Regions from separate parts of the Paenibacillus sp. J31R122 genome, predicted to be linked through region 2. Evidence: riboswitches for the same ligand, from Rfam matches in the RefSeq annotation. Region 2 holds a riboswitch; the other holds the start of a gene.
What was found. A riboswitch is a leader RNA that binds a small molecule or an ion and turns the genes downstream of it on or off. The one in region 2 is predicted to bind cyclic di-GMP.
Positions count from the first base shown of each region.

Region 1: another riboswitch for cyclic di-GMP. It lies ahead of AC0YN7_RS21925 (methyl-accepting chemotaxis protein); the one in region 2 lies ahead of AC0YN7_RS18425 (anti-repressor SinI family protein).

Region 1 covers NZ_JBWDNM010000014.1:89,883-93,304, reverse strand. Annotated here, with positions in the region: gene AC0YN7_RS21935 (hypothetical protein) at 22-231, shown strand; gene AC0YN7_RS21930 (BMP family protein) at 255-1,286, opposite strand; cyclic di-GMP riboswitch class I at 1,562-1,646, shown strand; gene AC0YN7_RS21925 (methyl-accepting chemotaxis protein) at 1,726-3,422, shown strand, end outside.
Region 2 covers NZ_JBWDNM010000011.1:30,882-34,303, forward strand. Annotated here, with positions in the region: gene AC0YN7_RS18415 (asparagine synthase-related protein) at 1-545, opposite strand, end outside; gene AC0YN7_RS18420 (helix-turn-helix domain-containing protein) at 943-1,272, shown strand; gene AC0YN7_RS18425 (anti-repressor SinI family protein) at 1,285-1,446, opposite strand; cyclic di-GMP riboswitch class II at 1,464-1,547, opposite strand; gene AC0YN7_RS18430 (DUF3329 domain-containing protein) at 1,738-3,111, opposite strand; gene AC0YN7_RS18435 (glycosyltransferase family 2 protein) at 3,167-3,422, opposite strand, start outside.

The sequences.
Region 1 (3,422 bases), on a different contig from region 2:
TACGCTACCGGGGAACGTTAGTTGAACAAAACAAGGAGCAGTATGCCGCAGCAGCTGTTTATTATTAAGCTCCCTTGGTACGATATGATGTTCTCACGAATGCTCGCTTATTCACAGGATTTCACCCGGTTGGTTAAAGATGAAACGATCGGACATGAAAAAAAATACACTTCTCTAACCCCTCTCGGGATTAAAGAAGTGCTTAATATACGAATTAAGAGACTCACTTAGCAATTCATTTTCCGAACGCAGCCCTAGTTAGCTGGAAATTCAGGACCGGTATATTCTGAAGGAATAACAATTTCACCTGATTCGATTTTTTCGGCGTACACTACAATTTTATCCTTCACGTCTTGTGGAACAAAAGGTGACAGGGCAAGTCGAACGGCATCCGGATTTTCAAGTCCGATTTTTTTCACTGTATTCGGCTTCCACGTGCCTTCCGTCAAATCTTTAATTGCTCCATATACTGTCAAGCTTGCATCCGATATCGCAGATCCAATGAAAACATCGGGTGCATCGGCATAATAATCACGAACGTTAGCGAATTGATACACGCCATTCTCGCGTGCCGCTTCCGTAACACCGGAACGAGCCTTATTCAACATAGTAAAGATCATATCCGACCCCGCGTTAATTTGTGCTTGCGCAACACTTTTTGCCAAAGCGGCGTTTTCTTGATCGCCTGTAAACGTGGTAAGGAATGTTGCTTCAGGATTCGTGTATTTCAAACCGTCAGCAAATGCTGCGCGTCCCAATAGACCGGGACCTACGCGTGCACCGGAAATATGAGAAACCACATTCGTTTTTGTCAGAAGTCCTGCAGCTGCACCTGCCAGCCATGCGGATTCTTCCTGTTTTACCTGATAGCTGGACAGGTTATCGCCGGTCAAATTCGTTTGTGTATTAACAAATTTTATTTTCGGGAATTCTTTAGCTACCAACTTCACGGCTTCCGAGCTTTGCCCTGCATGAGCAATGATCATATCCGGGTTTTTCTTGGCCAATTTGCGCAATGCATCCGCAATTTGCGCAGTGTCATGCGGGATATTTTCCACAAACGTCGCTTTGATTCTGAAATCCTCTTCTGCCTTCGCTAATCCACGGTAAGCAGATTCCATAAACCCGCCGTCCTTGGAGGAACCTGGAATCAACAATGCAACTTTTGCTTTCTTATTATTGGTGTGTGACGGGTCCTTGCTAGCTTCTGCGGTAGACAAACCGGATGAAAATACAAGTGCCATAGCCAAGCTCGACAAAGCCAATTTCGATAGTAATTTTCTCAAGATGTACCCCTCGTTTCCAAAAAAGTAGTTTTGTCCGGACAAATCAGAGAATAAACTAGACTTCACTTTTTGTCAAATTATGCCGAAGATAAATAAGGGGAATAAACCGAATAATTGCGAAATAACGTCGTTAGCAGGTCTTTACTCCCTATATAGACAGTGAAAATTGACCTAAATTCCGACATACCGGTATCTAAAGTAGTATTTATTTTTAGTAAAAAGGTCTTGTATATCCCGAAAAGCTATATTATACTTTGGCCAATAGATATACCCATATCACGAAAAGGCATACTTCTCGAAAGAGGGGGACGCAAAGCTACGGGCCTAAGGATTTCGATCTACGGCAGCCGGGTCACCGAAAATTGGGAGGACGTCCATCCCTTTCTTTTGGGGTGGACTTTTTTTATTTTACAATATCTTAATGGGGGATGCTTGGATCATGAAATATATTCAGAATTTACGAATCAAAACGAAAATCGGGGGAATGCTCGGACTTTCCATTATTTTCCTACTCATTATCGGTATTACAGGCTTTTTCGTCATGAACAAGATGGCTAGCAATGCCCGTGCTATGTACGAAGAAACCTTGATTCCGAACAGCCTGGTCGAAGGACTTTTGTTCGGCAATTCGCAAATGGATGCTTTGCAGCTTGAAATGCTGCTGGCGAAAGACGAGGCTATCATTAAGCAAATTCAACAGCAAATTGTTCAGACCCGCGATAAAAATCAGGTGATACGAAAAAGTCTCGAGCAGATCACGTTGTCTTCGAGAGCACAAGAGCAGTACCAAAGCTTTATCGATTTGATCCCTAAAAACAACGAAGCCAAGAAAAAAGTGGATAACTTGGCAGTTGCCAATCAAAAAGAAGCAGCGCATAAGGAATATGTAAATTCGTTCAAGCCGATCCGTGCAGAAATGATCAAAAGCCTGGAGAACGTTGTTAAGTTCAATGAAGACGACGCAAAAATCTTTTATGAGAAAAGTGTTCAAAGCTCCAAACTGGCTACATCGATCATCGTTGTCGTTACCCTACTTGCCGTCATTTTATGTTCCTTGATCGGATACGGCATTTCTAATATGATCACAAGACCTGTCCGCACCATTCAGCAATTGATGGCAAAAGCGCAGGACGGGGATTTAACGGTTAACGCTACATACCAATCAAAAGACGAAATCGGTCTTCTTTCAAAGGATTTCAATGGAATGATCACTAGCTTGAGAGAAATCATTGCGAAGATCGTCCTCGAGTCTCAGAACTTGTCTGCAAGCTCGGAGCAATTGGCAGCAAGCTCCGAACAATCCAGCCAAACTACCCATCATGTCGTTGCGGCCATTCAAGACATTGCTGGAGGTGCCGATCAGCAGATGCAAAGCTCTATCGAAAGCGTAAGAGCAATGGAAGAGATGGCTACCGGCGTTAATCGGATTGCAGAATTTTCAGGCAATGTATCCGCAATGTCAATGGAGGCTTCCAAGGAAGCCCAGGAAGGCAATATTTCGATCCAGAAAGCGATGTCCCAAATGGATTTGATCCGAGAATCGGTCAACGATTCGGCCAAGGTTGTTAACCAACTGGGTATACGATCTCATGAAATCGGTCAAATCGTCGATGTTATTACCGATATTTCAATGCAGACGAATTTGCTTGCATTGAATGCCGCGATTGAAGCTGCAAGAGCGGGCGAACACGGGAGAGGCTTTGCTGTCGTTGCCGACGAGGTTCGGAAGCTGGCGGAGCAATCCAGACAATCGGCGGAACAAATCGTGGTGATCATTCAGCAAATTCAAGGTGAAACTCGTTCTGCGGTTGTCGCCATGGAAAAAGGCAGCATAGAGGTCGAACACGGAACTGTGATTATGAAGGAAGCAGGAGAGGCATTCCGTAACATTATGAATGGGGTGCAGCAGGTGGCTTATCAGATGGAGGAGGTATCTGCCGCATCACAACAAATGTCGGCAGGCACAGAGGAAATTACCGCTTCTCTCCACGATATGAACAGCATTACGGAAGCTGCCTTCTCGAAGACAGAAAGTGTAGCTGCCGCTTCGGAGCAGCAATTAGCTACGATGGAAGAAGTTTCGGAATCCGTGAATGCGTTGACGCGTATGGCTCAAGAATTGCACGATATGACTTT
Region 2 (3,422 bases):
TGAGCCAACCACTGTTCATTCAGACGTTTTACAATATTCGGTATAGTAAACAATGGCTTCATTGTTGTACACAACGCAAGTCTTTCACCACTCCAGTGATAATATAACGTTCTGCTGCCAGAGAAATCTCTTGCAGCGAACATTCGCTGCTCACGCTCATCCCATATGATAAATGCAAATTCACCTATCAAATATTTGGGAGAATCCTCGCCCCATTTGGAATAGGAAAGCAGAATAAGCTCAGCATCGGTAATATGCTCTCTGCTATCATGCTGTACCTGGAGTAAGTTAAATAATTCATTACGGTTATCAATAATAGCGTCTGCGGTAATGACTAATCGTCTTTCGGAATCATAAAAGGGATTGCGCTCACCAACAGATTCAGGTGTAATCCACTGGTTGTGACAGCCAAGAAACACATTATCAACATTCCAAGCTTGTGAAGAGTTACAAGGAAATTGAGATAATTCATGCATCATTCGATTGCCCTGCTCTAACACTAAGTTAGTATGATCGATTTCATATACGGCTGTGATCGCACTCATTTGTTCCTCCGATGTGATATCGATCCGTTCTATTTACTTAACAAATACGAATATCATCCAAGCGAGCATTAGTTCTCAATAAAGAACATATCTGAATGTTACACCCTTAAAAAGGGTTTGTCAATCAAAAATATTCAATTTTATGTAAATGAAAGCTGTTGTTTTGTTCTTTATAAAAAACAAAACTTTATCAAACCTTAATACATTTTTTCAAGCTATTTTTTACATTTCAATCGCTTTCTCTCACAAAAAAAAATCCACTTATTTACTAACTTAGTGGATTCGATTCAATCACCCAGAAAAATATATTCGTTATTACTTACAAGCTTTCTTAATTGAGAATTATTAGTTATAATAGAAGTGAGTTTACATCTATGTACAAACGGAGGAATTGGCTATGATTGGAGAACGCATTCAAATGCTGCGCAAGAGAAAAGGACTTTCCCTAACGGAGCTTTCCCAAAGAGCAGGCGTCGCAAAGTCTTATCTTAGTTCAATAGAGCGTGGACTACAGCAAAATCCTTCGATACAGTTTCTCGAGAAGGTTGGCGCAGTATTAAATGTAACTATTGAAGAGTTTTTAAATACCGATCAAACTGAAAGTAATCCCGAGCATCTAGATCGTGAGTGGTCAGACCTAGTTAAGGAAGCAATGGCATCTGGCGTTAGTAAAGATCAATTCAAAGAGTTCTTGGAATTTAATAAGTGGAAAATAAAGCGTGAATAGCATTTAACCTATTTACACAGCTTTATCCTGTTTGTCTACCTTACCTTCTTCCTCAAGGCAAAGAAGTGCTTTACGAACGTCGTCTGTATTAAGTCCCATTTTACGCGCGCTAACAATTAATTCAACCCACTCCATATCCAAATCTTGAATATTATCTACTTGTCCAAGCGTCATATCACCTTGTCCCCCATTCATATCGGGGCCGGTTGCACCACTGACTCCATGCGTTTAAGGTGCCCAGATACTAAACGCATTTCAACGTCTCCCTTTCACTAACTATAAGTATTATATCCCCCTTCGGACGCATATGCTGTCGCTTTATGTACTTGAAATTTGGGAGATAATTGTATTTTTTGTCGAATCAGCTTGTAAAAATCAAAAAAATTGTGACTGTCACACCACTTTAGAATGGATCAAAATGGCTGAATACTTACGGGCAATCATATAAATATCAATTCCTGCTTTTCACTTTTGAAGCTTGATTGATTCTAATCCAAAGTATTTCGCATAAATCGTATTTGGCCAAATTGCGGGATCCTCTCCAATATCACTGACAAATACATGATCCAGATAGGTTTCGTAAGGATTTTTATTGTTAATTGAAAAAGAGGAAACTTTAACATCAGGCTTCCCTTCGTTTATATGACTTTTGATTACAGATAGACGATTCTGCTGCTCTTCATTTAGTTGCGTATATTTAAGCAAAACGAGACTCATAGAAATAAGTAGCACTACACTTAATATAATTGAAAATACAAATCTTTGTTTCATGAATACTGCTCGAATAACGTTCATCCGAAGAAGACCCATAACACCAATAATTAGGAAGACACTAGAGCCAAAGCCAGCTCTCAAAGGAAAATACGGGGAAGCGAACATAACTACATTATTAATTACACTAAGTAGAATAAATACAAATGAATAGAGCAAATCAGAGCCATTTTTTTTGTAAAATCCAAGCCAATTATTTCTTCTTTTGTTGAAATATGCCAATAATATGGCTATAAATATAAATAATGCTATCCAGAGTGGCGCTTGAATCAGCATAATCTTAATAGTCATAGCTGCTGGTATTTTAATATGATACAACATAAAAGAGTAATCTTCGGCCTTCTCCATTCTCGCTGCCCTTACCATATTACCAGGTGCCAGCATTAGGAGCAGGAAGCCTACTATCATACCGCCAAAGCCTGTCAGCATCCATATGGCTATCTTTTTCTTGAAATAAAAATATCCTAATAATATTGCTGCTAGCAGTAATGTTGATAAAGCAGTATTTTCATTCGTCCAGCCTGTAACGACACCTAAAATCAACATACTCAAACGGCTTAAAAACCGATCCTTTAATCCTACACCTATCATAGTTATTCTAAAGGGCAGAAGAAATAAAAGAATAATGACCGAGGTCCATAAATAATTGACAGAGCCAATTATCCAGATGGTAGTTTCACCAAAGGAAGGTAGACTTGTCCAACAAAAAAATATGATTAACAACAGGACTGCACCTGATTGAATCATTAGTTTTTTCCCTTGCGAATGCCAATAAACTAAGTAAATGAAAGAAACATATATACATGCATTTAGCGTTGCGCTAACAGTCTTATTCAACATCAGCAATATTTGACCAATTGTATGGGCAACAGTCCTACCGCCCCATTCGAAATAATGCATATACTGTGACCTAAAAACATCAAATAAATTTTCAATTCGTTTAGACTTATCCCACATGAATGAGTAGTTAAAATCATCTGCAAACATCGGTGAAAGTAGATTCACCGTTAACATGTACGTGAACAATAATAGTAATAACGTTATACTGCTATATTTAGTAACTGTCATTATATACCATCCTACTATTCAATTTATTAGAGCTCTGTTTAAGTATGGCATGCCATTATCCTATGGATACAGTTTCTTTAGCTTTATCCTTGACAGAAACCTTCTCTCCGTCATATTCATCGATAAAGTATAAGGGTCTCTGCTTTGTTTCATTAAATACTCTTCCTAAATATTCACCAATAATGCCTAGAGACAATAACTGTATGCCACCTAAGAACAAAACAACAGTTATTAACGAAGCATAACCAGCCACAGATTCGCCAAAGAGCAGAGTCTTTATGATGACCCATCCCATATAAATAAAAGCGACA